DNA from 2 places in the Lysinibacillus sp. FSL L8-0126 genome. Region 1 is predicted to be linked to the other one. Evidence: riboswitches for the same ligand, from Rfam matches in the RefSeq annotation. Region 1 holds a riboswitch; the other holds the start of a gene.
What was found. A riboswitch is a leader RNA that binds a small molecule or an ion and turns the genes downstream of it on or off. The one in region 1 is predicted to bind FMN.
Positions count from the first base shown of each region.

Region 2: it holds a riboswitch for FMN, as region 1 does, so the genes downstream of both, MHI34_RS00905 (ECF transporter S component) here and ribE (riboflavin synthase) in region 1, are expected to answer to the same signal.

Region 1 covers NZ_CP152028.1:4,585,777-4,594,158, reverse strand. Annotated here, with positions in the region: gene MHI34_RS22335 (DHA2 family efflux MFS transporter permease subunit) at 1-347, opposite strand, end outside; gene MHI34_RS22330 (YibE/F family protein) at 709-1,485, opposite strand; gene MHI34_RS22325 (YibE/F family protein) at 1,482-2,606, opposite strand; FMN riboswitch at 2,970-3,095, shown strand; FMN riboswitch at 3,212-3,337, shown strand; gene ribE (riboflavin synthase) at 3,568-4,206, shown strand; partial or broken gene ribB (3,4-dihydroxy-2-butanone-4-phosphate synthase) at 4,231-4,821, shown strand; gene ribE (6,7-dimethyl-8-ribityllumazine synthase) at 4,876-5,343, shown strand; gene MHI34_RS22305 (spore germination protein) at 5,478-6,920, shown strand; gene MHI34_RS22300 (ATP-binding protein) at 7,242-8,382, shown strand, end outside.
Region 2 covers NZ_CP152028.1:176,610-184,991, forward strand. Annotated here, with positions in the region: gene MHI34_RS00870 (GNAT family N-acetyltransferase) at 1-541, opposite strand, end outside; gene MHI34_RS00875 (pyridoxamine 5'-phosphate oxidase family protein) at 760-1,263, opposite strand; gene MHI34_RS00880 (AraC family transcriptional regulator) at 1,421-2,284, opposite strand; gene MHI34_RS00885 (NUDIX hydrolase) at 2,487-2,873, shown strand; gene MHI34_RS00890 (sporulation protein Cse60) at 2,918-3,103, opposite strand; gene glnA (type I glutamate--ammonia ligase) at 3,185-4,519, opposite strand; gene MHI34_RS00900 (sodium-dependent transporter) at 4,709-6,055, opposite strand; gene MHI34_RS00905 (ECF transporter S component) at 6,242-6,829, opposite strand; FMN riboswitch at 7,049-7,236, opposite strand; gene MHI34_RS00910 (RNA polymerase subunit sigma) at 7,393-8,382, opposite strand, start outside.

The DNA of each region.
Region 1 (8,382 bases):
GGTAATATAATCGCTAAACCTGCAGCTTGAATAACACGTGCTATAAGTAAGACAGCAAAGATTGGTGCAACAGCGGCAAGTATGGTACCAATTATGGAAAAGAGTAAAGAGATTATAAACATTTGGCGAGTGGTAAATTTTTGCATTAAAATGCCTGTAACAGGTACTAAAATGCCTAATGTGAGAAAATAGCCTGTTGCTAGCCATTGGATAGTTGTGGCATCCACGCTGAAAAGTTGGCTAAGTTCCCCTAGTGCAATATTTAATGCTGTCTCACTAAATAGCCCTACAAAGCCGGCTACTAAGAGAGCAGCCATAATTGGACCTGTTTTTATTTCCTTATTCACTGTAAAAACTCCTTCAAAAATGTTCAACTTTCATAGAATGTATAAAAACAGAATATTCGGAAAAATAAAGTTGCGATGCTTCTACTATTTCATGTTCTGCATTATAAAAAAGTCTATGAAGATATAATCGTGATGTCGATTATCAGCGATCATGATTCCTTTTAGCTAGTACACCTCCGCGATACTAACTGCTCTGTTTTTTACTATAGCAAAAAAAAATTCTCAAATGTAAGTACTAATTTGAGCGATTACTATACGATTTCATCATTTAGACACATTTTTTGAGATAGCATTCATTTTTTGAAGGAGAGGAGGAGATTTGTCCAGACCTCTCACAAATGAGTGATAGGTCTGAACTCTTTTATGAGAGCTTTTCGGTTTTTTCACGTGTTCGAATTAAGTAATAGGCATTGACGGAGGAGGCGATCGGAATAATCAGTGCAATACCGATGCCAGCACAAAAAATAGTCGTCATTTCAGCACTAAAAACCTTGGAGTTGACGATTTCACCAATCGAATAGGAGAGATCTTTGAACCATATTAATAAGCTTAAATAGCCACCAAAGAAAGCGAAGAATAACGTATTCGTATCGGTTCCTAAAATATCTCTCCCGATATTTAAGCCGGATGTAAATAATTTCTTTCTACTAATCGAAGGGTTACGATAAAAAATCTCATGCATGGAAGTAGCAATGGAAATAGCGACATCCATAATTGCTCCAATCGTACTCATAATAATGACGGAGGCACCAATCTGCACAAAATCAACACCAATATAAAGGGAAAAGATGCTTATTTCTTCTGTTGATTCTTCACCAAATCCTTGAATCATCAACTTTTTCGTTACAAATGTAATAAAAAGAAGTAAGACAACAATCGTCACCATAGTAGAGATAAATGCTGTAATGGTTTTACTGTTTGTTTTATTGATATAGAAAAGGCTAATACAACTAATAATTGTACAGGCAACGAACGTTAAGATGATGGGGCTATTTTTAGGGTTGGTCATTAAAAAGATCGTCACAAAGAGCACACCGAAATTTAGGAATAAAGAAAGAAACGAACGTACACCTTGCTTCCCGCCAATTGCGACCATCAATAGACATAAAATAAAAGCTAATAACACAATTACATTCATTCTTGAACCCTCTTTCGATTAATGAAAAATAGAGCAGTATACTGACTGATCGGAATCGTGAGGACAACCCCAATACCACCTGCTAAGGCGCGAGCTAATTCTAAAGAAAGATTCAAGGACAGCGTGAGTCCTAAAGTAGAAGAATTTTTCAAATAGAGAATAACCATCGGTATGGAGCCGCAAAGGTAGGCAAAGAACAAAATACTCGTAATGGTGCCCATAATATCTTTCCCGATTTCATGCCCTGAAGATTTAAGTGCCTTCACAGAAATAGTAGGGTCTTGTTCATATAAAGCAAAGATTGAAGAAGCCATCGTAATAGAGACATCCATGACAGCCCCAAGTGAGCCAATAAATAAGCCAGCCATAAAGACTGTACGATAGGGGCGTGTTAAAAATTGCATTTCTTCATAGCGAAGACCGTTTTCACCAGTTAACCACATCACGACAGAGCTAATGATGAGTGCCATAACGGTTCCTAAAAGTGTAGACACAATAGCTGCATACGTTTTCGTGTTCAAGCCGCTAATCAGTAACAACGAAATGATCGTAAATAGAAGAGCGCAAATACCACTGATGACTAACAAGCTCAGGTTACCATGTTTCACATATAAATCTAACGCGAATGATAAAATCAATGCATTAACAATTAAACTAATGATGGAAAACAAGCCTTGTCTTTTTCCTATAAGGAGTAAGACAAAAATAAAAATCCACGCAATCATGAGAAGGGTTTGATCTCGTTTTAAATCGAGAATGGTCCCAGTTAGCCCTGACTGTGATGCGTGATTATCTATGGAGACAAAGATTTCATTGCCCACACGGTATTCTTGATCGAAAGCTCCAGAGGCGGAATAGTCATTCGTCAAATGGATGGATTGCCCTTTATGTGGTCCATTTTGTATCACGGCTGTAATATGCTGTGTAAATAAATAATCATCATTATCATACATATCTGTCATTGGTTCTGATTCTGCTACATCAGCTTTTATCACCTCAGCAATCGGTCGATCATAAAATGATTCATTATGATGAACGAACACAATCGAAAGCACGCAGCAGAGCATTAATAAGGCATAGAAAATACCTTGCTTCAATGGGATGTTTTTAAAAAATAGCAAGTAAATGACCTCCAAAGTGCTGGACTGAATTGTCACTTGTAAAGGAACGTTTTAGTGAAAGGGAAGTTCCATGCACAGTTTAAATGTTATCAGTTTAATGATTTCGTTTACATTTATCAAGTCATTGTTATATTAAGCTGAAGACTCCCTTGCTGACGAGTGATTAAACACCTGATAACACCATCAAAAAACGCCGCCTCCTGTGGCAATAATATTGCATGTTGCCTCAATGCCTCAGGCGGACGTCACAAACGCGAAAAACCTGGATGCATTGTTGATCTGCTATAATTCTTTTTGAAAAATTTTTAAAAAGAAGGATGGATAATAGAATAAAATAGTGTTATCGTAAGATTAGCTAAATAAAAAATCCTTCAGGGTAGGGTGAAATTCCCGATCGGCGGTGATGAAGTAATTCAAAGTCCGTGAGCGCAAGCTGATTTGGTGCAAATCCAAAACCGACAGTTATAGTCTGGATGGGAGAAGGGTAAAAATGCGAGCTTTTTAAATTGATTGTAATTTAGAAGGTTTATTTTCCTATGCATTTATTACACTACTTCCCACAAGCTTGTTGGGAAGTTTTTTTATTTAGTGCCAATCGAATAGAAGATGTTCTTCGGGGTAGGGTGAAATTCCCAATCGGCGGTGATGAAGTAATTCAAAGTCCGTGAGCGCAAGCTGATTTGGTGCAAATCCAAAACCGACAGTTATAGTCTGGATGGGAGAAGAACAAATGAGATGACAGTCTATGGAAAAAATAGTTTTCAATTAGGCTTATTTGTTGATGTCTTATTACTCCCAAACCCCTTTGCTGAAAGGGGTTTTTGTTTTTTATCGATAGCTAGAGCTAGAGAAGGAGGAGACGGATAAAACTAGAGAAGTGACGGATAGACCTTCGAAACTGATGGATAAGACTTCAAAAGTGAAGGATAGAAGCCTAAATCAATGAAAAGTAGGTGATGGAATGTTTACAGGGCTTGTAGAGGATATTGGCATTTTAAAAGCCATGCAAAGCGATAGGGACAGTATGAAAATAACAGTTCAATCAGCCAAGATAGCAGAAGATGTCAAGCTTGGAGACAGTATCGCGGTTAATGGTGTTTGTTTAACGGTGACATATTTTACGGAACAGACGCTTACGATGGATGTGATGCCTGAAACAGTCAACGCAACCAATTTACAGCAGCTCGTGGTAGGGGATTCCGTGAATTTAGAGCGTGCCATGCCTGCTAATGGGCGATTTGGCGGTCATTTTGTTGCTGGGCATGTGGATGGGGTCGGTAAAATTTTGCGCAAACGTCCAGTAGCCAACGCAGTCTATATCGATATCGAATTGTCAGAGGAACTAACCAAATTTTGCATTCCGAAGGGTTCTATTACGATTGATGGCACAAGCTTAACCCTTTTCCATGTTGACACGAACAGTGTCACGATTTCACTAATTCCCCATACGTACAAAGAAACCGTATTAGGCATGAAGAAGGCTGGAGCGATTGTGAATATCGAAACAGATTTAGTTGGTAAATATATTTTACAGCACCTGAAAAAAGGGCAAGCAACACCAACCATTACGAGAGATTACTTAGCACAACATGGTTTTTAACAACTGAACGAGGAGATGACAAAAGTGCTATATGCAATTGAAGAGGCCATTGAGGATTTAAAGCAAGGCAAAATGATTGTAGTGGTTGATGACGAGGATCGGGAAAATGAAGGAGATCTTCTGGCACTCGCTGAATTCATGACACCAGCAACTATAAACTTTATGGCAACCTATGGTAGAGGATTAATTTGTACACCGATTTCACAGCAGCTTGCACAACAGCTAGATTTACATCCGATGGTTCAGCACAATACGGATAATCACCAAACAGCGTTTACCGTAAGTATCGACCATGAGGATACAACGACAGGAATTAGTGCGTATGAACGAGCATTTACGATACAAAAAATGATTGAAAAGCAAGCGAAGCCGATTGAGTTTCGTCGACCTGGTCATGTTTTTCCGCTCATTGCGAAGGATAATGGTGTTTTAGAGCGAAGAGGGCATACGGAGGCGACTGTCGATTTGGCAAAACTTTGTCATAGCGTGCCAGTGGGTGTTATTTGCGAGATCATGGGCGATGATGGTCATATGCTACGCTTTGAGGAATTGATAAAGTACGCAGCACAGCATGACTTGAAAATGATATCAATAGAGGCACTTGTAGCTTACCGCAGTCAATTGCTGACAACTGAAAATAAAATTTCTATTTAAAAAGGAGAAAGAACAATGGGTCAAACATTTGAAGCACAATTAATTGGAACGGGTTTAAAAATTGCAGTTGTGGTAGGTCGATTTAATGAATTCATCACAAGCAAATTATTGGACGGTGCAATGGACGGCTTAACACGACATGGTGTTGATGAAGCGTCTATTGATGTTGCTTGGGTTCCAGGAGCTTTTGAAGTTCCTTTTATTGCGAAACAACTAGCAGAAACAAAGAACTATGATGCCATTATTGGTTTAGGTACGGTTATTCGCGGCTCCACAACACACTATGATTATGTTTGTAATGAGTCAGCAAAAGGTATTGCCAATGTATCGTTATCAACCAATGTACCTGTTATTTTCGGTATTGTGACGACGGAAAATATTGAGCAGGCGATTGAACGTGCTGGTACAAAATCTGGTAATAAAGGATACGATGCTGCCATGTCTGCCATTGAGATGGCTAATCTAAAGAAAATGATTGGATAATGACCAAATGTTTCTTTGAATATTTTGCACATCCATGGGAAAAATATGCTTAAGTGTATTTATTGAAGGTAATCGTTTTTCATAAATGTACTAATCTGGAGATGGCTCAGTAGGAGATGAGAAGTATTTCATCAATGGAACAAATGATCAATTTGAAAATGTTGAAATCACTATTTCAACGCTCTGCTGATGTGATTTTTCAACAATATAAATTTCAGCAATATACAGTACATTTGATAACTTGTGATGCAATGATCAACGAACAAATACTTCAGACGGTAGTTGTTCAGCGAGTCCAATCCTTATTAAGTGATGTCGCTGATGACATGTTAGAGGAACAAATCGACCAGCATTTACACATTCCCTATTTACAAAAGGTTTTAACGCAAGAGGATGCCATAACAAGAGTCTATAAAGGGCATGTATTATTGTATTTTGAAGAAAATCAATTACTATTTTCTAGTGATATTTCTAAAAAACCGAATCGAGAGCCCGGAGAAACATCGCTAGAATTAGTGGTCAAAGGGCCAAGAGATGACTTTATAGAAGATGTTTTTATTAATATTGCTTTATTAAGAAAGCGTTTGCCCACTAATTCTTTTAGTGTAGAAACATTAGAAATTGGGAGACGTTCCAAAACCACTGTAGCGGTACTCTATATGGATGACATTGTGAATTTAAATATGCTAGAACAAATCCGTCTACAATTACAAAAGATTGATACGGATATTGTTGTCAATGGTGATTTATTGATGGAAGCAATTGAACAAACAGCCAAAGTACTGCCCAGGCATGATTATACCGGGAGACCGGATTTTGCTATGCAGGCATTAATTAGGGGAAGAATACTAATAATGATTGATGGTGTTTCCTACGCATTGATCACACCTACGAATATAATGTTGCTCTTTAAATCGGGTGAGGATAATGATTTTCCTGTCATTGTCAGTTCAATGGAAAGATTGCTTCGTATTGTTGGGATATTAATTAGTATGCTAACACCAGGCTTTTGGCTTGCGCTGACTACGTATCATCAAGAACAACTTCCTTTTCTTCTTCTAGCAACAGTTGTTGAGTCGAGAACGGGATTGCCATTCCCAACGATTCTTGAAATACTAATGATGCTATTTATGTTTGAATTGTTTCGTGAAGCCAACTTACGTCTTCCGAGTGCAATTAGTGGATCAATTAGTGTTGTGGGAGGTTTAATTATCGGAGATGCAGCGATAAAAGCTGGCGTTACGAGCCCTTCAATGATTGTTGTCATTGCAATTTCGAGTATTGCGGCTTTTACATTGGTTAACCAATCATTTGTAACAGCCATGAGTATTTTTCGACTAATCATTATTATAGCCTCTGCCTTTTTTGGATTATTTGGTTTTTTTATTGCAGTATTTTTCATCATCTTATACGCAGCGAATATGCGTGTGCTAGGTGTACCCTATTTAAATTTTAGTGCACATTTGAAGAAGGAAAATCTAAAAAAATCATTATTAAGACTTTCATCAAAGGGCTACAGTAGACGACCTTCCTTTTTAAAGCCACAGGATCGAACACGTACTTCGAATAAAAAATAAACAAATTTCATTGAAGATCAGGTATTGTAGTAGGTACCTGATCTTTTTGTGACTTTTGCTTTAGGAAGGTATTACATTAGCTTATAGGATAGGAAATGAGACATAAAATGTTATTAGTTACCTTTTTAGTTTACTTTCTTGTAAAGGATTATTAAACTATTGGTTACGGTGTGTAATTTTAGTAGAGTTCAAGTAAAATGGATTTTCTGTTTTCATTTCTGTAGGATAATCAAGAAATGTTCACTTTACAAACAAAAAATAGAGTTAATTATTATATAATGATATTCCAGAATATTTATAGGTGAGGAAGTCCCGTTTTATATGAAAAATCGAAAAATAAAACTAATATTAATTCTATCAACGCTTTTATTATGTTTGTTTACAAGTTTAAACATCATTACATCCTATGTGAAAATTAAAAAGACCGTTGAAGAGTCAATTGCCAATCAAAGCTTAGAGGCTGCCAACTCCATTGCTTCTTCTATTGATACAGCTGCTTATCAGCAGTTTTTGAAGAATCCACAGAAGAATGATTATTATTGGGAAGTAAGAAGCTATTTAAATGATGCCAGAGTAAAACTAGGTGCATTGTTTGTTTATACGTTGAAGGTGGATAATCCAGAAGTATCAAGTGCGATGATTATGGGGCTGCCAAATGAACTGAAAAAAGGCTTTGATATAGGAGAGGTTTGTACTGTCCCAGCAAAGCAAGTGGCAAAAGCCTACAAAGGTGAAACCTATGTTACAGAGGTGATTCATGATTCTGTACATGGTTCTTATTTATCGGTTGGTACACCTATCAAAGATGAGAATGGTAAAATTATTGGGTATCTAGGCATTGATATCAGCGCAGACACATTAAATGGCATTAAGGGAAAAGTCATTGAAGACAATTTATTTATTTTTATTTTTAATGGTGTATTTATTTTAATTGTCATTGGTTCTTTTTTATTTTTACAACGATGGTATCAAAAAGAGGTAGCGAAAGAAGTCGGCGCTACAGAGGACACATATCAAGCAGAAATTAAAACTTTGATTACTTCGGTATCATCATTACGTCATGATTTCACTAATCATATTCAAGTGTTACATGGTCTTTTACAATTAGAAAAAACAGAGCAAGCAAAACAATATTTGTCTTCACTATCTAAAGAAGTTCAAGCGATTAAGTCTTTAAAATTAAATATTGACCACCCAGGTCTGTCCATCTTATTACAAACGAAAAAATTAACCGCTCAAAATCATAATATTGATATGGACTTTACCATTTCTCAAAATGACTTTAATAAGATTAAAACGACAGATTTAATCAAGATTCTATCCAATTTAATTGATAATGCCATTGATGCTGCGGTTGAATTACCTGAAGGACAACGTAAAATTATGATTTGCTGTACAGCTGATGAAGTACAGTATGAATTTAAAATTACTAATACAGGGCCAAATATTGTGGATGCTGACC
Region 2 (8,382 bases), 290 kb from region 1:
CAGCTTCACTAACGATTTGCTCTTGCAGCACTAAGCAATAGCCAAAACCATTTTCAAGGAAATTAGCTGTTGAATCCCAATATTCATCGTAGTAAGCATAGGTAAACGCCTGTGCATTTTTTATATGATGATGAGTAATAGGCATAACCTCAAAATTGGGTACTTCCCGCTCCTCTCTAGAATCATACAAACTTTCATCGAAAGTAAAGGTATAGCGCTCTAATTTTCGAAGTTGGTCATTTAGCAGTTGTTCAATTTTAATATTCCACTGTTCTGAATAAGAAAATAAGGTAAAACGTTTCTTTTGCTCTATAGACTGTTGAAAACAACAGACAAGCTGATCGTCAAGTACCGTATGAATTGAATCGCCAGCTACAAAATAGATTCCTGATTTTGTTTGAAATAATAATGTTTGTAAATTCTCTGTGTCTGTATAGACCGTACCTTCTATTAATTGATCTAGTATACTATACACAAATGTCGGGGCTCTTTTAATGGTTTGTTTAATGATTGGGTAATGAGCCTCTATAATTTTCATCATGCTACCTCCTCCTGTTATTTCTATTCTCTTATAATAATAGATAAATTTAGTTAAAGGGACTGAATGATGCGCAGATAGCCATATTTTGCATCCAATATCACGAAAATCTTGGAGGCTGGAAAAAATTAAATTTTACTTTGCTGGCTAACTATACGCTTTAGCGAAATCAAATTTAAAAGCTAAGAATGATAGAATTCTATCATTCTTAGCTTCTTCATTTAGTGATACATGCCATGATTAATTTTCCCTGTTAACTTCTCTATTTGTACTTCAAACAACTCGATTTTAGGCAGAATTGGATAGCCTTCTTTTTCAAATGTCCATGCAGGATTGCCATACTTCTCAAGCAGTGCATCAAAAAACCATTCTTTCTTCGACTCCTCCTCAATGCGTACGACCTGTCCAAACAACACCACGCTTTGATACACAAGTGCAGATTGACAGGCATATTTTTTCCCTGGATGTAAATCACCCATCTCACTCACTTCGATACAGATTTTAGGATTTTGTTTAATATTTGACCAAAAATGGCTTTCTCGAATATTACCAATATGCAAATATAGTTTATCTTCTCCCTCATATACATAGACAAACGGAATAACGTATGGAAAACCTTCCTCACCAACCGTTGCAACATGTGCTACTTGCCCTACTTTTAAGAAATGCTGTGCTTCCTCTTGTGAAATTTCTACACGCTTGTTTTGAATCGTACCTCTCATCATACTTTAACCCCCTCATGAAAATATATCACGATTAACTCAATCGTTTATTTTAAACATACATATATTTTACATCTTTAACACACCTAAAAAAAGGATAAATTTTCTTTTGAATAATAAAAGCCAAGAATGCTTAATCCATGCATTCTTGGCTTTGTTGTTATTTAATTGGAATCCAAATTTCAGAATAGGAGTCAGGACTATAGGCATCCTCTTCAGGATAAACCTCAAGTTCCGCTGTTCCTGCTGGTTCGTATGGATTGGACGGGAACCACTCTGAATAAATTTGCTTCCACGTATTTTGCATCGCATCTGGCATAGGGCCATGTACTTCAAAGACAACCCATTTGGAGGCAGGTACTTCCATTGTTAATAGATCTTCTCCTACTTCCCCTACATGATCTGTAGCAATCCAGTAATCAATGAAACCCTTTTGTCCTTGGTTTGTATTTGGTACACAAACACCTAGTACTCCATTGATATTGCCATTATTTAATTGGTATAGTTGATGGTCGAAGCCACTTTGATTTACCTCTTGCCAAAATAGAGGAATTTCTCGTGTGTTCTCCCCGTCTTGACAGTTGTACGTTCTTTTCACTCCAACAATTTGAAACTTTTCTTTTTCTACGATTTTATACTTCATTGGTTCTGCTCCCTTCAAGCTTACCTGGATGACCAGGCAATTGTATGATTGTAATGGCCCTTGTTTCTTTCTTGCTTCACTAGGCGTTATATGGTGCTGCTTACGAAACGCTTTTGTAAAAGCTTCAGGAGTTTCATAGCCATATTTGTAGGCGAGATCGATTATTTTTTGTTCCGTGCCTATTAATTCTTGTGCAGCTAATGTCAATCTTCTTCGTCGCAAATAATCTGCAATGGACATATCCGTCAAAATTGCAAACGTGCGTTGAAAATGAAAGACAGATGAATTAACCTCCTGTGCAATCTGTTCAATCGTAATGTCCTCTAATAAATGATCCTCCATAAAATTAATGGCCTTTTGAATCGACTCAATCCAACTCATTGCTTTCACTCCTTGATTCCATCATAAAATAGATATTGCTGTATAACCTGTCTTTTTATGCTAACTTTGGACAGGTTAAAAGGGAAGTATTTTCCCGACGATTCTCCCTACTTATTTTCACCCTCCACCCTACACATATTTACAACTACGTTCTTTAATAGGTAAATTAAGTATAAATAGAAATGAAATGGAGGTTTTTCTCTTGGGAAAATGGCAAGGTGCTGCTGCTATTTGTTTGAACGATAACAATCAATTATTAATGGTTTTACAAGGAACGGTGGAAGAAGAAAAAACGTGGGCTGTTCCATCAGGTGGTAAAGAAGCAGCGGAAGATTTTAAGGCTTGCTGTATTCGAGAGGTTTATGAAGAAACGGGCTATATAGTAGCTATTCTAAAAGAAATTTATTGTAAGCAGAACGAAGCTGTGGAAGTTCATTACTTTGAAACAGTTATGATTGACGGACAAATGATGATTCATGATCCTGACGAATTAATTTATGACATTGCTTGGCAATCAAAAAATGAAGTGGCCCAATTGTCATTAACTTTTCCAGAAGATCGTGCCTTTCTTTTATCTTTATTTCAATAAAAAAGTCACGTCTTAATGACATGACTCATCTCAAGTACATATTGCTAATCGTTTTGTTGATAAATAATTAAAGCAGAATGGATGACTGTCTGTTCGCCAATATAGAGCGTATTGTATTTGATATCAAGTATTAAAAAGCTTCTTAAATCTACTAAAGCCCGGTTAATGTCATGTTCAAATTGCACAATATCATTGTTTTGAATGGTCACAACCTGGGTCGTTTGTGTCATTGCCCACACTCCTTTTCTCTAATAATAGATGAAAAGAAAGGAAATGTAAAAGTGTTGGAGCCAAAACAGCTCCAACGCTTTTTAGTACATCGTTAAATACTCCTCACGTTCCCAGTTGTGGACGCGTGTGCGATATTTATTCCACTCAATTTCTTTGGCGACTGTAAATTTATCATAAATATGATCGCCTAGTGCATTACGAACAATGGTATCCATCTCTAATTCAATCAACGCATATTCTAATGAGGAAGGTAAGCTATCAATTCCGTTCAACTCTCGCTCTCCTGCTGTCATTTTATAAATATTACGATCTACTGCTGCAGGTGGCGTTAAATCTTTCCGTATACCATCAAGTCCAGATGCTAAAATAACAGCCATTGCTAAGTATGGATTTGCAGCTGGATCAACTGAACGCAATTCAATTCGAGTAGATAGTCCACGAGCTGCTGGAATACGAATTAGTGGTGAACGGTTTTGAGCAGACCACGCGACATAACAAGGAGCCTCATAGCCAGGCACTAGCCGTTTATAGGAATTAACAAGTGGATTCGTAATAGCGGTAAAGCCGTGTACATGCTTTATAATCCCTGCCATAAAACTACGTGCCGTTGCACTTAATTGTAAGTCTGCATGTTCATCATAGAAGGCATTTTTATCACCTTCGAATAATGATAGATTAAAATGCATTCCTGAGCCGTTTACACCGAATAATGGCTTCGGCATAAATGTTGCATGGAGACCATGCTGTGCAGCAATGGTTTTTACGACTAACTTAAACGTTTGTATGTTATCACATGCCTCAATGGCACTAGCATACTTAAAATCAATTTCATGCTGACCAGGTGCGACTTCATGATGGGAGGCTTCAATTTCAAAGCCCATTCCCTCTAACTCTAAAACGATATCACGACGACAATTCTCTCCCAAATCTGTCGGTGCTAAATCGAAGTAGCCTCCACTATCATTTAACTCTAGTGTTGGATGCCCCTTATCATCCAGTTTGAATAAGAAGAACTCTGGCTCTGGCCCTAAATTAAAGGAAGTAAAGCCTAACTCCTCCATTTCCTTTAAAACGCGTTTCAAATTGGAGCGCGGATCTCCTTCAAACGGCGTTCCATCTGGTCTGGCAATATCACAAATAAAACGAGCCACCTTGCCTTTCTCAGCAGTCCAAGGGAAAATCACGAATGTATCAAAGTCAGGCTTTAAATACATATCAGATTCCTCTATACGCACAAAACCTTCAATGGATGAACCATCAAACATGACTTTATTATCTAATGCTTTTTCTAACTGACTGACAGGGACTTCCACATTTTTGATTGTTCCTAATATATCTGTAAATTGTAGGCGAATAAATTTCACATTTTCTTCCTTTACTCGGCGTATAATATCTTCTTTTGTGTAATGTTTCATTCTTCACCACTCCAATGTAAATTTAGTTAACATACGTTTTTATAACTGTTCTTAAAATACATGAAAATTGAAATTCACGCAATAGATATGTTAGGTTTTATAACATAGTTTTTTTAGAATATATTTATCTTGATTTTCGATGCATAAAAAAAGTGTATCCATTTCCACAATGGATACACTTTTTTTATTTTAATATTGTAATAGCATATTAATGAACACAACTAGAATAACGATCGGTACAACGACTAACATTAACATACGATATGTTGCATAATAGCCCTGTCCTAAGTGACTACCCATTAACAGTTCTTTCCTTACAAATTCCTTATCCACTATGTGGGCAATAAAAATCGCAATGAATAAATTTCCTAATGGCAGCATTATATTCGACACTAAAAAATCAGTGGCATCAAAAATACTTTTCTCAAAAATGGTTACATCCGATAAAACACTAGAAGAAAGTGCCGCTGGAATAGCCGCAATCAATACGACTACACCAAGTAAAAGCGTCCACATCGGACGAGATTTCTGACTATGTTCCATAAATGCCGCTACGATAATCTCATATAAACTAAATGATGACGTTAATGTAGCAAATAAAAATAGCAATAAAAACATCGCTAAAAATAATTCTCCAAACGGCATTTGACTAAAAGCTGTCGGCAGCACCATGAACAACAAGCCCGGTCCCGCGGCTGGCTCTAAATCAAAGGCAAACACAACAGGGAAGATTGCTAAACCCGCTAAAAATGATACAAGCACGGTTAAGAGCACAACAGAACCTGCTGAATTCGGAAGGCTGACATCTTTTTTTAGATAGGAACTATATGTAACAAGACAAGAAAATCCTACAGCTAATCCAAAGAATGATTGTCCTAACGCTTCTAATAATGCCCTACCAGTAATATTTGAGAAATCAGGCCATAAGAAGAATTTCACTCCCTCCATTGCGCCATCTAATGTAACAGCACGCACAACCAGAACAATGAACATCACAAAGAGTAACGGCATCATCCATTTATTCGCCTTTTCAATACCATTTTGTACACCTAATGAAATAACGAGTACGTTAGCTAATGTAAACAAAGCTAAACCTACTAGCGTAATCCATGGTGTACCTATAATTTTTCCAAATAGTGCAGCTGGATCAATCGCAGGATCTATCACAGCGCCAGCAACACCTAGCCCGCTGTAAATAAAGATCCAACCTCCAACAACACTATAAAATGTTAATAATAAAAAACAACCTAGCACACCCATTCGGCCAATCCAAGCCCATCCCGTTTTTGTCGGAGCAACCTTTTTATACGCGGTTACCGCCTCCGATTGTGTACCACGCCCTAAAACATACTCGGACAATAGCATTGGCAACCCTATTAATAACGTAAATAACACAAAGATTAGGAAGAATGCACCTCCACCACTTTGCCCCGTTACATACGGTAGCTTCCAAATTGCTCCTAGTCCAATCGCAGCACCCGCTGATGCTAAAATAAATCCTAATTTACTAGACCACTGTCCCTTTTTTTCACTCATCTCTTCAAACTCCTCAAACTTTCTAAACTCCCCTCTATTCTACATGAAAATGTGTTCTTCGACTAGATTATAATAATAAAGCACTAGAGCACGAACATTTTCTACTACTTTTTTCTAATTTTATTCGTCCCATCACTTCTTCCCACAAAAAAAACCTCGAGCTAACTACTCGAGGTTTATGGTCCATTATTTTGCTATATACATAGAGCGCTGGCGGTCGATCCATTTGCGCATTGTAGTAAATAAAAACGCCATAATAGCTGTTAATAAAATACCTTTTACAATATTAAATGGTAAAATTCCAGCGACGATCATTTTATAAAGGGAGTCACCTACAACAGGTTCCATACCAAGGAAATATGTGTACATCGGTAAAAATACAACATAGTTCAAAACGCTCATTCCTACTGCCATCACGACTGTTCCTGTCGCTAAACCTCCAACAAGACCAGCAGTCGTTTTAAAACGATTAAAAATAAAGCTAACTGGCAAAATAAATAAAATGCCTGTTGTAAAGTTGGCAATATGCCCTACTGGCACACCTGTTGGCGTACCCGAGAAAATCCAATCCAACACATTTTTAAATAATTCTACTAAAATACCAGCTACAGGTCCCATTGTGATGGCCGCTATTAATGCAGGCATATCACTAAAGTCCACTTCCAAAAATGCTGGGAACGGCGGTATTGGGAAATTAAAAAGCATTAATAAAAACGAAATACTGCTCAGCATACCAATCGTAATAAACGATTGAAGTTTAACATTTTTCTTCATAGAAAACTCTCTCCTCTTTGCTGATTCAATCTCGCAAGAAGAAAGGTGACGATCTTTCAATTGTTAGCATGAAAAAACCCTTATGCATTAAAAAGCACAAGGGAGAAAGGCATGACGAATAAGCGTCAATCTAAACTATTTTTTGAGCACTATTTTAAAAGCCATACAAAAAAAGCGCTCGGTCATAGTTCATTTCATAACAATGAATGACGATCGTACCTCCATCTTCTCCCATCCAGACTGTAACTGTCGGCCTTGGAATTTCACCAAGTCAGCCATGCAAATAAATTTGCACAGGTCGCGGGCTAAAGAGTTTTGCCTAAACCATTCGAGTTAATGAATAAACATTAACGGTTTAGCACTCTATTACCGCCGGTCGGGATTTTCACCCTGCCCCGAAGATGAATCACTATTATTTTATACTACAGTTTTACTATAAAGAATTATCAACAAAAAGTAAATAGTTCTGCTCAAAAAACCTATTAGACTTGTATGCATTGTAAAAAAAATGGAGCATCCTCACCGAACAGGAATGCTCCATTTCTTATTGTTATTTTCTTTGACTAAGGCATATATTGCTTATTTGGCCCTACAGGCTTTGGTAAAAACATTTTTAAATCAAAGCCCTCCCAGCTTTCTTGGACAACATTATTTAGGCGTAATTGTTGGTCAAAGCTAGCAGCCGTTAACATCATGGCCTCAATCAGTTGTGTGGCACGAATCGGTTCCATTGATGTTAAATCAAGCGGAAGATCAAATGTAACGACTACACCCTCTGCTTCCTCTGTGACCGTATATGATACGTTTTCAGGAACAACCGACACATAGACATCATCATTTTTATTTTTCATCAGTGTGAGCGCCTCTGTGACATTTGCAAATGTTTGACGGAAATCTGGTGATAAATATTCTGCACCTGTACCATCTTGATATATATAATAATTATAATGCTTGGCGTTCGTTAATGACATAGGTGGACTTGGCTCACCTTCTTGAGAAAACTCATAAGGTGTTCCATCTTCATTTTGAATCTCAACTTCTGTATATTCAGAATCAGAGAATGTATCCTCCAAAGTTCCTTTGTACTCATTGACAGTAGCAGAAGCAACATCATAGCTATTGTCCTTTGGCAACACATGGACAAGCTTATCATCCTTCTCCTTCAGCTCACCTTTGTAAGGATGGTAATCAGTAAATCCTTTAGCTTTCTCATCTATTTGAGGCGCGTATTTTTCATACATCTGTAAAGTAGAAGGTTTTTCTGTTCCAAAATCCGTTGCTACTCGCTCATTTGGTATCACATACGTCATTGGTACACTTTCCGCATCTCGCCCTGCTAAGCCAATACGGAAAACGACAGCATCTTTCACATCTTCCTCATAGACAGATGACCGTAAAGATAACATGCGCTCATGCTCTGCTACGATAGGAGATTGGAGTGCTTCGTCTTGCGTAGCAGCCTCCTTTGGAGAAAGATCTTCCTGTAAAGTAGAATAGGTAGCCGTATCGGCAGTACTAGCTTGATCTTTATGTCCAACATCATTATTCATGAC